Regions from separate parts of the Paenibacillus azoreducens genome, predicted to be linked through region 4. Evidence: riboswitches for the same ligand, from Rfam matches in the RefSeq annotation. Region 4 holds a riboswitch; each other region holds the start of a gene.

Region 1 (3,208 bases), 1.7 Mb from region 4:
CAAATATCCATAGTGCTCCTTTTCCACATAGGAGGACGGGAATACCAATGATATATATGACTTCCCTCCGGTCTCATAGTGGGAATACCGTAATAAGAACGGGCCTTTCTGTTTAACACGCTTCAATATCGTCTGATCCGAAAACTCGTCGAATGAAAGAAGACCAACTTTGGAATCCATTACTTTTTCCCGGCGCATATTAAATAAGTAAGCGCCTTCAAAAAAGGATTCTTTGGATAAATATTTTGACAAGGTCTGCAGGGCTGCGGCATCAAGCAAGGGATCATCCCCGAGGGAGTATATCCAGTTCTGAAGGGTCTGATCTTCATATATGTTCAAACCGTACCACTTCAGTTTAGCCAGGATGAATTCCGTACGGTCTAATGTTTCTTCAATTCTGTCCCTGTTGATATATCCGAGCTGGGAGGAGGCATAATCCGAGAATCGCTGAATCAGAAATAATGAAAACGGGATGATAATGATGGTAATTAAGATGCAGCTCCATAAAAAAATACGCAGATATGTCGATTTGAACATATGAAAATGCCGCCCCCTCTTAATTATCCCAAGGAAAGTGTTTTTATTTTTAAATTCTATGATATCTAATCACGTTGTTTCTGCCTAGTTCTTATTTGCCTATTCGGGTTCTCAATCGTCTTTTCATCGGGAGTATTCCTTACCGGCTCTAACGTTTTAAGGGGCAACTTTGGGAGGGGGAAATAAAAAAGAAGCCGCCGCCAGCGAAGAATCGAAGATTCTTACGGCTAGTAACGGGGCTTTGTGTTAGACAGCAGTCATAGCAAGAAGATGCTAACCATACGGACGTAGTCTCCACCTGATAATCTACCCCTTTAAATCCTAGAGAGGTCAATGCCTGATTCACCATTCCTTCGGATGAGCTGAACATCGTCTGCACCATCATGCTAACGACCAGCCAAGAAATGAAGTATGGCAAAAAGACAAATGACTGTGCCGTCTTCTTGAACCATTTAACCGCGACTTCATTGAGCAGCACCGAGAGCATGATTGCCGTCCCCAAACCGAACACAAGAAACAGCCCATTCAGAAATACGGTGTTCCATGTGACACGAAGCCAGTCATTGGTCGAAAAGAAGAACTCGAAGTTTCTCCATCCTACTCATTCGCTGCCAAACAGGCCTTCTGAAAGCCGGTAATTCTGAAAGGCGAGCAAATGTCCCTGTATCCGCTTCTGTAGGGGGCCGCTCATCAAGTGTTATGCGGAACATAAATCAAGTAAACGGAAGCTTTCGGTTGTAAATGAATGATTGAGTAAGTTCAGTGACCGGAAACCGGCAATAGCCTTAAAAAAGGCCATGAATTCTATCATAACCATCCTTTACAGTTTGCCGGCTCAGGCGTATAGTCAACTCATTATGAAGTATCTTCGCTTCATGAATGAATTGCGCTGAATTTTCAATTGCGAAAAGCGGGGGAACCACAATCAGCATTGGCATGGCATTCCGATCATACGGAATGAAGCCGCTGCTAGGGGTGAATCGGAAGAAGAGGCGGTTTAATATCGGCTTCCAATCCGCAGGGCAACTCTCACTGCCCGAATCCGACAGCTAACCTCGTAAGCGTCGCTATGAGAGAGGAGTGAAACTGTGAGTTGTCAACGAACACAGGGTACCTGCTCTGTGTTTTTCTGTGCGGAAAATTGAATGGATGTCTAAGATCGCTGAATTTCCGTTCCGACGGAAAACGGGGGAACCGGCCGTGATGATCAATCATTCGTCACATGGGGTGAATCTCGAAAAAGCATTCGAGTAGGGCTACTCTTGGGTCCGAATCCGTCAGCTAACCTCGTAAGCGTTAGAAGAGAGGCTGCTTTTTATACATGCAATGCAAGGTTTATTTGCCTTGCCTCAAGAAGCATGGAAAGAGAGTTCCTCTTTCCCGTGCTTCTTTTTTTGCTGTTTTCGGATTTAGTTCTGGATTAAAGAAGGCATCGTCAGATAATGCATAATGGAGAGGAGAAGGAAGTTGCCTAATATAGAAGTGAACGGAACAACGCTGTATTATGAGACGCATGGCAGCGGCGTGCCCATTGTTTTTATTCATGGACATCTTTCATCTCATCATATGTTTGAGCCTCAAGTGGAGTATTTCAGCAAAAGAGCCAAAGTCATCGTGCTTGATTTGAGGGGATACGGAAATTCGGGGAAGTTAAACGTGGAAGTGGAAGAGATCGTCAAGACGCAATGCGAGGATTTAAACGAATTAATGGATAAACTGGATATCCCGAAAGTGACCCTTGTCGGCTGCTCGAGCGGAAGTTTGCTTGTGCAAAAGTTTGCGGCCTCTTACCCGGACAGGGTAAATGCGCTTGTGCTGGTGGACAGTTATTTCTACGGTCCATGCGGTCCTTTTGGCACCAAAAGCAGCCTGTGGAAAATCCTCGAGGCATGCAGCTGGCTTTCCTATTATCTGCCTGCGGAATTTTTCCTCCGCTCGCTCCGCGTGACATACCACCGCTGGATTCCGGCTTACAGTATTTTACGGAATGAGCTGTTTCATAAACGGCCTACCGAATCGATCAAGCAGCGGATGGCTTTGCTGAAGGTCCATACGGATCCGGGTTCAACGCGGCTGAAAATGCCGATATTATGCGTAGCGGGCAGACAAAGCGAATGGTTTGTGAACCAGATGAACAAGGCGGTAGAGTGGTTCTCCTGCGCACAGAAGGCGGTCATTGAAGACGCGATCTATCCAAGTCATTTATGTCAGCCGATTGAGTTCAACCGTATTTTGCTTAATTTTTTGATTGACCAGCGTATTTACCGGATGGAGCAGCCTTCGGGCTGAATATGGCCTTCGCTGGCTAGAATATTGAGGTACCGCTTGGCCTGGCGGAAGCAACGGGTAAAGGTGATGACATGAATAAAGAATATATGCAGCTGAAATCGCTGCTGAAGCTGCTGGACCGGGAGGAGCGGTGGTTTACGTTTGCCGAGGTGGAAAAAGAGCTGGGGTTATCCGGCAAGTCCGTCCGCAAAATCGTCGAAGCGGCCCTTCACCTCCTGCCCCCGTCCATGCATATCGAGGTATCGAGGGGGAGGGGCATCATTTTCCGCCGGGACCGTTACGGCACGAGCATTCAGGAAGTTTTGGAACCGCTGCTTCGGGAGACGCCTTATTTCCGCCTGATGCAGCTTTTGTTCGTAAACAACGGAAACGCCTCTGCGGA
Region 2 (3,208 bases), 1.1 Mb from region 4:
TGCGGAACCTGCAAGCCGACCAGCACCAATGTGACGATGAGCGCCAGCGGCAAATAGATGCGGGTATGGGCTTTAACGAAGTCCTCAAAGAAGTTCCCCAGCCCGCCCCCTCTGCGCGTAATCCCGCGGATGAAAGCAATGGCAACCACAAGGCCCGAAGCCGCCGAGGTAAACATCATCATCGTGATGACGATCATCTGGCCGAGATACGACATGCCGCTTTCGCCGCTGTAATGCTGCAGGTTCGTGTTGGTCATAAAGCTGATGACCGTATTAAATGACAAGCTGGCATCCATGTTTCCGACGTTGCTCGGGTTCACCGGCAGCCCGCCCATCAATCGTAGAACAAGATAACTGAGGGCCACCAATATGATGTTCGTCGCCAGCATGCTAAGAGCGTATTTTTTCCAGCTCATGCTTGAGCGGTTTTTTAGCCCGATGATTTTAAATAAAATGTTTTCCATCGGTCCGAAAATCTTGTCCGTACGATTGGCCTCATTGGAAAACACATGATATATATAGCTTCCTACCGGCTTGACCAGCAGGAGCAGCACCGCGATGACAATGCAAATCTGCAAAATATCCACTTTCGCTTCCTCCTCATAAAATAACCCCACAAAGTGTCGCGTGACCTTCGAGGCTTATTCCGATTACTTTGCGGGGACCCCGGAAATATAACTCCACAAAGTGTCGCGTGACCTTCGAGGCTTGTTCCGATTACTTTGCGGGGACCCCCGGTTCCCCCTGTACTAAAACCGTTCCGGATGGATCAGGGCATATACCAAATAGATGAATACGAGCAGCGCCAAAACCGACACTACGATCATCGTTCTTCCCCTCCCCCATCCACGATATGGCCGCACCACATCAGGAACAGCAGAAAAACGCCGAACACTCCCGCAAGTGTCACGATCATCAGAAAGTCCATCATGGCTTTGATTTCTCTCCTCTCGGTCATAAAACGCATTTACTTCAGCAAAAATCCAACTTCGCCGTTTAACGAATGAATGATGTGGTTGGCCCCAAGCCCCCGGTATATTCCCGGAGAATTCCCTGTACGCGTAATCACATAGATCGGACGTGAAGTCCAGGGACGGCATATTTGCAAATACCGGCAAGTTAAATTGAGACTATTCTCGAAGATGAAGATCCGGCCGACTTTCTGCTCCGGCACGGCCCATTCATCTGTATGGTTCGTATGAATCCGGATGATTTGCGAAACGCCCAGCTTCTTGAGCGCCCGCTCTTCCTTCAAATTATTGGTTAGCACGGCGAAAGGCCGTTTGAGATAAATCAGAAGCTTAATAAATTTGCGCCCGGCTTCATTAGGCGCCGTAACAACGATGAGTTCCTCTTCCACGGCTTTCGCCCCCTTTCCGGCAAGATGTCCAGTCTATTAAAAAATCCGTAAGACCTGCTTTACAGCCTTTTGCCGAGTCTGCTTCACAACAAAAAAGCCGCAGGAAAGAGGTCCTTTCCCGCGGCCTGTTACCCATGGCGAAAGAAAGCCATGAAAACACTGCCCACGACAAATGCTGCCTCTCCCTATACGCTTGCGAGGTTAGCTGACGGATTAGGGCGTGAGAGTCGCCCATCCCCCCATCGTCCCTTTTCGGGACGGGAGGATTCACCCCGGGCACCGCCAATGCGGCGCTAATTTGGGTCCCCCGCTTCCGGCCCGCAGCCGGAATTAAGCGTTAAAGACATTCAAATCAATCGTTAATTTTCCGAAATTTTTGCATTTCCTTTCATTTTCAAACCATTTTGGCAACAAAAAACCACAGAGGTTAATAGGTCCCCTGCGGTCGATACACATCGATCACAAGTTTCATCATTCCTCTCTCATACGACGCTTACGAGGTTAGCTGACGGATTCGAGCGGTGAGAGTCGCTCTACCCGCGTTTCGGATCCATGGCATCCGTTCCGCGGGATTCACCCCTGCGGTACCGCCTGCTTCCGACTCTCACACCGGACAACAGGAATACACGCGATTGGTTCCCCCGATTTCCGCCACCTGCGGGCAGAAACTCAGCGATTAAAAATGGAAACGTTTAGAATATGTTTTGAATACGATTTGAATCATACACCCGCGCGCAAAACGTGTAAAGGTGACGCGAAATCACCTATCGCTTAAAAATGCGGCATTTTGAATTGAGTTATCGCTTACAAGGGTTTTTATCTCCTCTAAAGTCGTCCAACCTCTTTATTTCACCTGTTTTCGTAAATCAGGCTGTCATTTTTCATCCTCCTGTCCGCAAGGGAATCTGGAATTTCCGGTAAACCGCCGATATGATGCGCAAAAACATGCATTCTGTTAAAAAACAGCTTTTACCACCCGCAATCCCCCGGAAATTCCCTGATACAAGATACCATTTCCATTGACGCCGAATTGAAACGGGATGACTCATTAAGTAAAATGAAGTTGCATATAACAAAAGCGCTGCAATGATCAGGTTTTACATATCAAATAAGATGGAAGGAGGGCAAAAACATGTCAGTATACGATTACCAAGCCCACACGCTTCAGGGAAAGGCCGTACCCTTGTCCGTTTATGAGGGGAAGGTACTGCTGATCGTGAACACGGCGAGCAAATGCGGATTTACGCCGCAATACCGCGGGCTTCAAGATTTGTATGAAAAATATCATAAACGAAATTTTGAAATTCTCGGTTTCCCAAGCAATCAGTTTGCGCATCAGGAACCAGGGAATAACGAGGAAATTGCGGAGTTTTGCCAGGTCAATTACGGCGTCAGTTTCCCGATGTTCGAGAAAACCGACGTCAACGGCGAAGATGCTCATCCGCTCTTCAAGTACCTTACCGAACAGGCCCCGGGAGTTCTGGGATCCAAAGCGATCAAATGGAATTTCACCAAGTTTTTGGTCGACAAAGAGGGACATGTGGTGAAACGCTACTCCCCGCAAACAACGCCGGATAAACTGGAAGAGGATGTCATTAAACTGCTTGGAGACTGAAATGCATCTGCGGAATAAAACATGTAGTAGCAAAAAAGAGGCCTGGCGGCCTCTGCAGGCTGTCGAGAACATCTCGGCAGCTATTTTTATGTTCATCGATTATATAAGTGTTCGGCGGAGCTTATGTATTCTGTAACTGACAGGAAAAACATCCGCTAAACGCGGCCCTCGCTTCTTAGAGGGTACTTCGATAGACGTTTTGCTTTATGTTTCAGGCCGGACGGAATGCAGCC
Region 3 (3,208 bases), 1.8 Mb from region 4:
AACAAACCGATGACCGTCAGCTCAATCGGCCGCGTGTATACCGGAAAAATCGGATACAGGGTATGTCCGAACGCCCAGATCAACGTCGGGATCAGGCAGGCGAGAAAGGTATTCCTCACAAGCTTCTTCATCATCGGAATGCCGAACAAGCGGTAAACCGCCTCTTCGGAAATGCCGGCCATCCATGCCATAATCGGCAGCAGCCATGGATAAAGCATATTGTAAGGCGATTGGGTGGCGTCCGTGGTAGACCAGCTGTGAATGCTCTTATCCAGCACGATATAGATGACGGATTGAACCCCCATCAGTATGAACGCCCAGAGATAACCGGTAAACATGCTGTGAAGCACATAAGATCCGTATCCGGGTTCTTTGGCCCTTGCCCAGGCATTAAGGCCTCTTTTGCGCCAGAGTCCGTCTCCGCCGACCAAGGAGAAGTACAGAAGGGCTGCCATAACCATGTTAAAAAAGGTTTGAAAAACCAATGCAAGAGAAAGTCCGAAACCGGATAGGCCTTCGGCTTTGTATACAGGCAGCAAGTTGTAACTGCTGAACGTCGCTACCGCAAAATAAAATACGCTTAAAAATATTCCCCGCTTAAAGGAAGTATGATGGCGGGTCAAAGCGCTGTATACAATCGCGAGTACGCCAAGCACAAACGTTAACAGCCCATATCCTAACATCGTCAGCCATTTGGCCAAGGATGTCTGCTGGCTTACGTAAGCCATGTGGGACTCGGGAACCGAAAAAGCGGGCTGGAAGGAGTGAATGGCTCCATCTTCGAACGTAAATTTGATCTGGAGCTTGGAACTTCCGATAGATTGAGCCGGATCCGTATAGACAAGTCCGGTTCCGCTCCTTCCGGTCGATACCTCCAGCTTTCCGGCATTATATCCCATTTGCTGCAGCCACGGCTCGGCAAGCTGCTGTTTGTCCTGCAGAGACAGATCTCCTTCGACGATTTTCAGCTTGCTCTCCCGAAGTTCCTTATTTGGCTCCGCCATCGCTGCTGCATATTTCGAGTAACGCGGCGTGACGGAAAAAGCGACGACTTTACTGGAGTTCATATGTACATCAACGCTTGCGGAACTATTTTCCCCTTGCGTAGCCAGACGGACCCGAAAGACATCGTAGGGATAATTCTTTTCATATGTTTTATTGTATTTCTCCAGCAGCTTTTCCCTGGACAAGTATCCGAATAAATCTGAACTCGATTGGTAGGTAATGACCGCGTCTTTGTTTTTGTCGATTTGAAGATGCAGCGTATCTTGCGCAAAGGTCTCGGCGGCGCTGAGGGCCTGCTCTTTACTGATTACTTTTGTATTCTGCTGCTCAAGCGTCTCCGAAGCGGTGGACGGCAAAATTTGGAACAGGACGAACAGGACCAGGCCGATGACCGCAAACACTCCGAGCCGTTTATAATTGACTTTGAGCTGAAGCGGTTGTCCGACAGGATTCATGAAATGCCTCCTTACATCATTAGTTTCTGGTTATATACATAGTATAAACGTAAACATAGCATACGATGTCCACCTAAAGCCAGTTTTCCGTTCAATTAGACATGAAAAAACGATGAAAATGAAGAAAAGGATTTGTAAACGCAAGAGAATGGCAGACTTTTATGAGAATTGTGATGCAATCAGGCTATATTCCGAGCTATTCATGCGAATAATGGCTTTGTGATGTAAAACAATAAGGATTATAATTTTGATGCAATTGAATAAACGCCGAATTTCCGCGCGAAAACGGGGGAACCATTATTTAGGGGTGAATTTCGCTCTAAAGGAGCGAATAGGGCAACCTGTGCATGTCCGAATCCGTCAGCTAACCTCGTAGGCGTTATGCAGCAGGAGCCCAAACCGAAAGGCATTGGATTTCCGATGCTTTTTTTCTTTTGACTTTTTTAATGAGGTGAAGATATTGACAGCTAAATTGAAGTGGTTTCGATTGGCTCCCCCGCAAATTCTTGTTTTGGGGTTTGCCGCCATTATTTTGATCGGGGCCATACTACTTACTTTGCCGATCGCGAATACGACGGGCAAGCCGCTTCGCTTTATCGACGCCCTGTTTACAGCAACTTCGGCGACTTGCGTTACCGGTTTGGTTGTCAAAGATACGGGGACGTTTTTCAACCCCTTCGGACAAGTTGTGATTATGCTGCTCATTCAGGTGGGCGGTCTCGGGTTTATGACGATGGCGACTTTATTTTCCCTTGCGCTCAAACGCAAGATTTCGCTGCGCGACCGTTTGATCCTTCAGGAAGCCATGAACCAGAACACGATGGAAGGCATCGTGCGCCTGATCCGGAAGGTCCTGCTCTTTTCGCTGATTATCGAAGGCTGCGGGGCCGCATTGTTTGCGATCAGCTGGTCCTTTGACATGCCGGTGGGCCGGGCGATTTACTTCGGCATTTTCCATGGGGTGTCCATGTTCAACAATGCGGGATTTGACCTGTTCGGGCATTTTAACAGTTTGACGGGTTATGTGTATGATCCGCTGGTGAACATCGTCGTGATGTTTCTGATCGTGTCCGGCGGCATCGGTTTTATCGTCATGTCGGATCTTGTGGATTACCGTAAGAACCGCAAGCTTTCGCTGCACTCCAAAATCGTGTTGTCCATGACGGGATCGCTCATCCTGGTGGGGGCTGTGGTCATCTTTATTTTCGAATTTACCAATTCCAAAACGTTAGGTTCGCTAAACTGGGGCGGTAAAATTCTCGCTTCATTTTTCCAGTCGGTGACGCCGCGCACAGCGGGTGCGAACACGCTGGATTTGGCGAGCATGCGCCAGGCTTCCCAATTTTTTATGGTCATATTGATGTTTATCGGCGCTTCGCCTGGTTCTACCGGGGGCGGCATCAAAACGACGACCTTTACCATTCTGGTCGGAGCCGTCATCGCTATGATCCGCGGCCGCGACGATATCGTGTTTTTCCGTTACCGGCTGGCCCAGGAACGTATCTTCAAAGCTCTGACCATCACTTTCCTGGCTTTATTCCTGGTGGTGGGAGTATCGATGGTGCTTTCGACGACGGAAGACAGCAACTTCCTGACGATTTTGTACGAAACGACTTCGGCTTTCGGCACGGTTGGACTGACTTTGGGGCTGACGCAGCATTTGTCGCTGATCGGCAAAATATTAATTTGCCTCACGATGTTTGCCGGTCGGCTCGGGCCTCTAACTTTGGCTTATGCGTTGGGTCCTA
Region 4 (3,208 bases):
AATATGACCTCGAGATTGATTTTCCGACGGATCTTCCGTACGATGTATTTCGGCCGGGTGACGATTCCAGCCAAAAGCAAATTCTGCTCCTTGACCGTCAGGAACGGCTGCGTGAAATTTCAGAGGTGTCGGATATTGTCCGATCTATCAGCGGCATTCACCGCGGCAAGTACCATCTATATTATCCGGGATCCAAACTGAAGGACGTCATTTCTTCTCTTTCCGACCCGGTATCCCGTATTTTTAAGATATAAGAAAGTGTAAGTTTCGACCTACGCTTCTTATATCGCAAGAAAACTGCCGCTAAAAGCGGTCTGTCTTCTGTGAAAGTACAACGATAGACGTTTTTCGTATGCGATAATGACAAAATATGACGCGAATATTACACTATGTTTTGCGACATGAAAGGAGTTAAGCACGATGAATTTATTCGACACTCATACCCATCTGGATGCTCCGCAGTTCGACGAGGATCGCGAAGAGACCATCCAGCGGGCTTTGGATAACGGCGTCAGCCGTATGATCAATGTGGGCTTTAACCGGGACACCATTCCGTCCACGATGAAGCTGGCTGAAACATATGATTTTATTTATGCCGCCGTCGGCTGGCATCCGCAGGATGCGATTACGATGAAAGAGGGCGATCTGGAGTGGATTGCATCCTTATGCAGTCATGAGAAGGTCGTCGCGATCGGCGAAATCGGACTTGATTATTACTGGGACACGTCCCCCAAGGAAGTACAGCATCATGTTTTGCGCCAGCAGATTGGCCTTGCACGTGAACTGAAGATGCCGATTGTCATCCATAACCGGGATGCGCATGAGGATGTCGTCAAAATTTTGCGTGAAGAAAAAGCCAGTGAAGTCGGAGGCGTTATGCATTCCTATTCCGGAAGCTGGGAAACGGCCAAATTATGCCTGAATATGGGCTTTCATCTATCCTTTGGGGGACCGATCACGTTCAAAAACGCGAGACAACCCAAAGAAGTGCTTGCTCAAGTGCCGATGGACCGTTTATTGATTGAAACCGATTCACCTTACCTTACTCCCCACCCGTACCGCGGGAAGAGAAATGAGTCAGCTAACGTCCGGTTGGTAGCGGAAGCCGCTGCCCAAATTAAAGGGGTGGAAGTAGAGGAAATTGCCCAAATAACGACCAGAAATGCGATGGAACGATTTGGAATTGTTTGAAAACGGGAGAAAAACAGCTGAAAAAATGAGAATGAGCGAAGCATTAAAGAATTTTAACCAAAAAAACGATGAATATTACAAATTTTTAACCATATATTCAAATAAACGTGGTTGATTACCGCTTTACAACATGCATCAAAACAGGATATCATCTTGTCAGTGAGTCAGAGCTGCTGTAAGGAGTATCTTGTTTGCGGCAGTTCCATGAATCAGTCTCGCTGAATCTTTCGGTCTCGAAAGAACGGGGAAACCAATACATCAAGCAGGTCGATTAAGTCCGGCACCGGCTTATGTATTAGATTTCTGTTTGGAAATCTTTGGGGTGAATTCCGGAACCGTCCGCCATGAGCGGGCAGGTGAGGATCGGGCGACTCTCTTTTACGCCCAAACCCGACAGCTAACCTCGTAAGCGTCATAAAGAGAGGTTTTCGTGCATTTACTTTTCCTACATTCAGACACCCAGGAAGCCACGAAAGAGTCCTCATAAGCTCTTTACCAGGCTTCTTTTGTTTTTGAATAAAGGAGAAGGCATCATCATACTGTTGTATAACAGGAGGTGACAAATCATGAAAAAAAGACGGGTTCATGGTGCAAGAACTCATGATCCTTGTGGGTTCTTGTAAAAATTTGAGTATAGTCCGCGTCAAATCATTCATGCGTAACTCTAGAATGGCGGGACTATGTAAGGAGGATCGAGAAAGTGGGCGTTTTCCAACCAGAGAAGACCCATGATTCAAAAATCTCCAGCATGTCTTACGCATTGCGATGGAAGCATGAGAATTTGCGCCAAATCTCTACTGCAGCTATCGTTTCAATCGCGGTCACCATCATGATTTTGCTGCTTGTCAACACATCAACGCGCAAGCAGGTGTACTTGGTGGTAGATGGTCAAGTGAAATCGATTCAGACACATAAATCTGTTTTACAAGAAGTGCTGGAAGAACAGGCGATCAGCGTCAAGCCGCATGATCAGATATCCATGCCGCTAGGCGGGCCGCTTGAAGATGGAGACAAGGTGGTTATCGATCGCGCCGTTCCTGTACAACTGAAGGTGGACGGCTCCACCAAAAATTGGTACACAACCAAGGATACCGTTGGCGATGCCATCAAGGAAATGGGAGTCGCGCTGAAGGAGACCGATAAGATTACACCGGCGTTGACGGAACCTGTAACAGACAAAACGGATATTCGCATCGTGCGCATTAACAAGCAGATCGTTGAACGCGAAGAAAGCTTGCCTTTCCGCGTCATCAAAACTTCTGACCCTAGCCTGGCCAAAGGCGAGGTCCGTGTCATCCAGAAGGGTACTCCGGGCGTAATGGTCCAACATATCGAAAAGGTGTATCATGATGGCCAAATGGTCTCTAAACGTATGGTTGGCAAAGAAGTAAAATCGAAGACGCTTGATAAAGTCGTTGCTGTAGGAACCAAAAAGCCGGCTCCAGTGGTCGTTCAAACCGCAGTCGTCAAACCGACAAGCACAAGCACGGTCAAAACGAGCAAAGCGGTCAGCAGCAATAACCGCGCAAACAAAGCCGGTGCTAATTTTCAATACAAAAAAATGATCCATGTATCGATGACTGCCTATTCCGCCGGTGAGCCTGGTATCGGAACACGTACCGCCACAGGCACACGCGTAACCGAAGGGCGCACCATCGCCGTAGACCCCAAAGTGATTCCGCTTGGCTGGTGGGTATACATTGAAGGCGTAGGCTACCGCCGCGCTGAAGATACGGGCGGGGCGATCAAAGGCAACAAAATCGATATTTATTACGATTCCGTGAAGCGTGCCAATAACTTTGGCCGTAAATCCGGTCTTAAGGTATATGTCATCGGTCCGGTGAAGCCTGAATTGAATTAATTGTGCGTGTTCAAAAGCGAACTTTTTGAACAACCTCTAATTTGGTTTTACAATATCTTTCTAATGTTATAGTATTATGATCATGAAAATGTCATGCTAAAGAAGAGGAGCATTCCTCTTCTTTTTGTTATGTAGCTGTTCGTCAGACATGACGTC

The links. Region 4 has a riboswitch for cyclic di-AMP ahead of L6442_RS32330 (resuscitation-promoting factor). Riboswitches for the same ligand answer to the same signal wherever they lie in the genome.
Region 1: another riboswitch for cyclic di-AMP. It lies ahead of L6442_RS24455 (alpha/beta fold hydrolase); the one in region 4 lies ahead of L6442_RS32330 (resuscitation-promoting factor).
Region 2: another riboswitch for cyclic di-AMP. It lies ahead of L6442_RS27085 (hypothetical protein); the one in region 4 lies ahead of L6442_RS32330 (resuscitation-promoting factor).
Region 3: another riboswitch for cyclic di-AMP. It lies ahead of L6442_RS07370 (TrkH family potassium uptake protein); the one in region 4 lies ahead of L6442_RS32330 (resuscitation-promoting factor).

Annotation. Positions count from the first base shown of each region.
Region 1 is NZ_AP025343.1:5,507,283-5,510,490, reverse strand. It holds gene L6442_RS24465 (AraC family transcriptional regulator) at 1-537, opposite strand, end outside; gene L6442_RS24460 (hypothetical protein) at 686-1,024, opposite strand; cyclic di-AMP (ydaO/yuaA leader) riboswitch at 1,415-1,616, shown strand; cyclic di-AMP (ydaO/yuaA leader) riboswitch at 1,688-1,849, shown strand; gene L6442_RS24455 (alpha/beta fold hydrolase) at 2,005-2,826, shown strand; gene L6442_RS24450 (AcpB/EbpR/MafR family transcriptional regulator) at 2,898-3,208, shown strand, end outside.
Region 2 is NZ_AP025343.1:6,090,353-6,093,560, forward strand. It holds gene kdpA (potassium-transporting ATPase subunit KdpA) at 1-587, opposite strand, end outside; gene kdpF (K(+)-transporting ATPase subunit F) at 750-827, opposite strand; gene L6442_RS27085 (hypothetical protein) at 968-1,360, opposite strand; cyclic di-AMP (ydaO/yuaA leader) riboswitch at 1,535-1,707, opposite strand; cyclic di-AMP (ydaO/yuaA leader) riboswitch at 1,835-2,045, opposite strand; gene L6442_RS27090 (glutathione peroxidase) at 2,493-2,975, shown strand.
Region 3 is NZ_AP025343.1:1,732,808-1,736,015, forward strand. It holds gene L6442_RS07365 (CPBP family intramembrane glutamic endopeptidase) at 1-1,460, opposite strand, end outside; cyclic di-AMP (ydaO/yuaA leader) riboswitch at 1,716-1,854, shown strand; gene L6442_RS07370 (TrkH family potassium uptake protein) at 1,921-3,208, shown strand, end outside.
Region 4 is NZ_AP025343.1:7,208,920-7,212,127, reverse strand. It holds gene L6442_RS32340 (HD domain-containing protein) at 1-254, shown strand, start outside; gene L6442_RS32335 (TatD family hydrolase) at 421-1,191, shown strand; cyclic di-AMP (ydaO/yuaA leader) riboswitch at 1,398-1,618, shown strand; gene L6442_RS32330 (resuscitation-promoting factor) at 1,892-3,052, shown strand.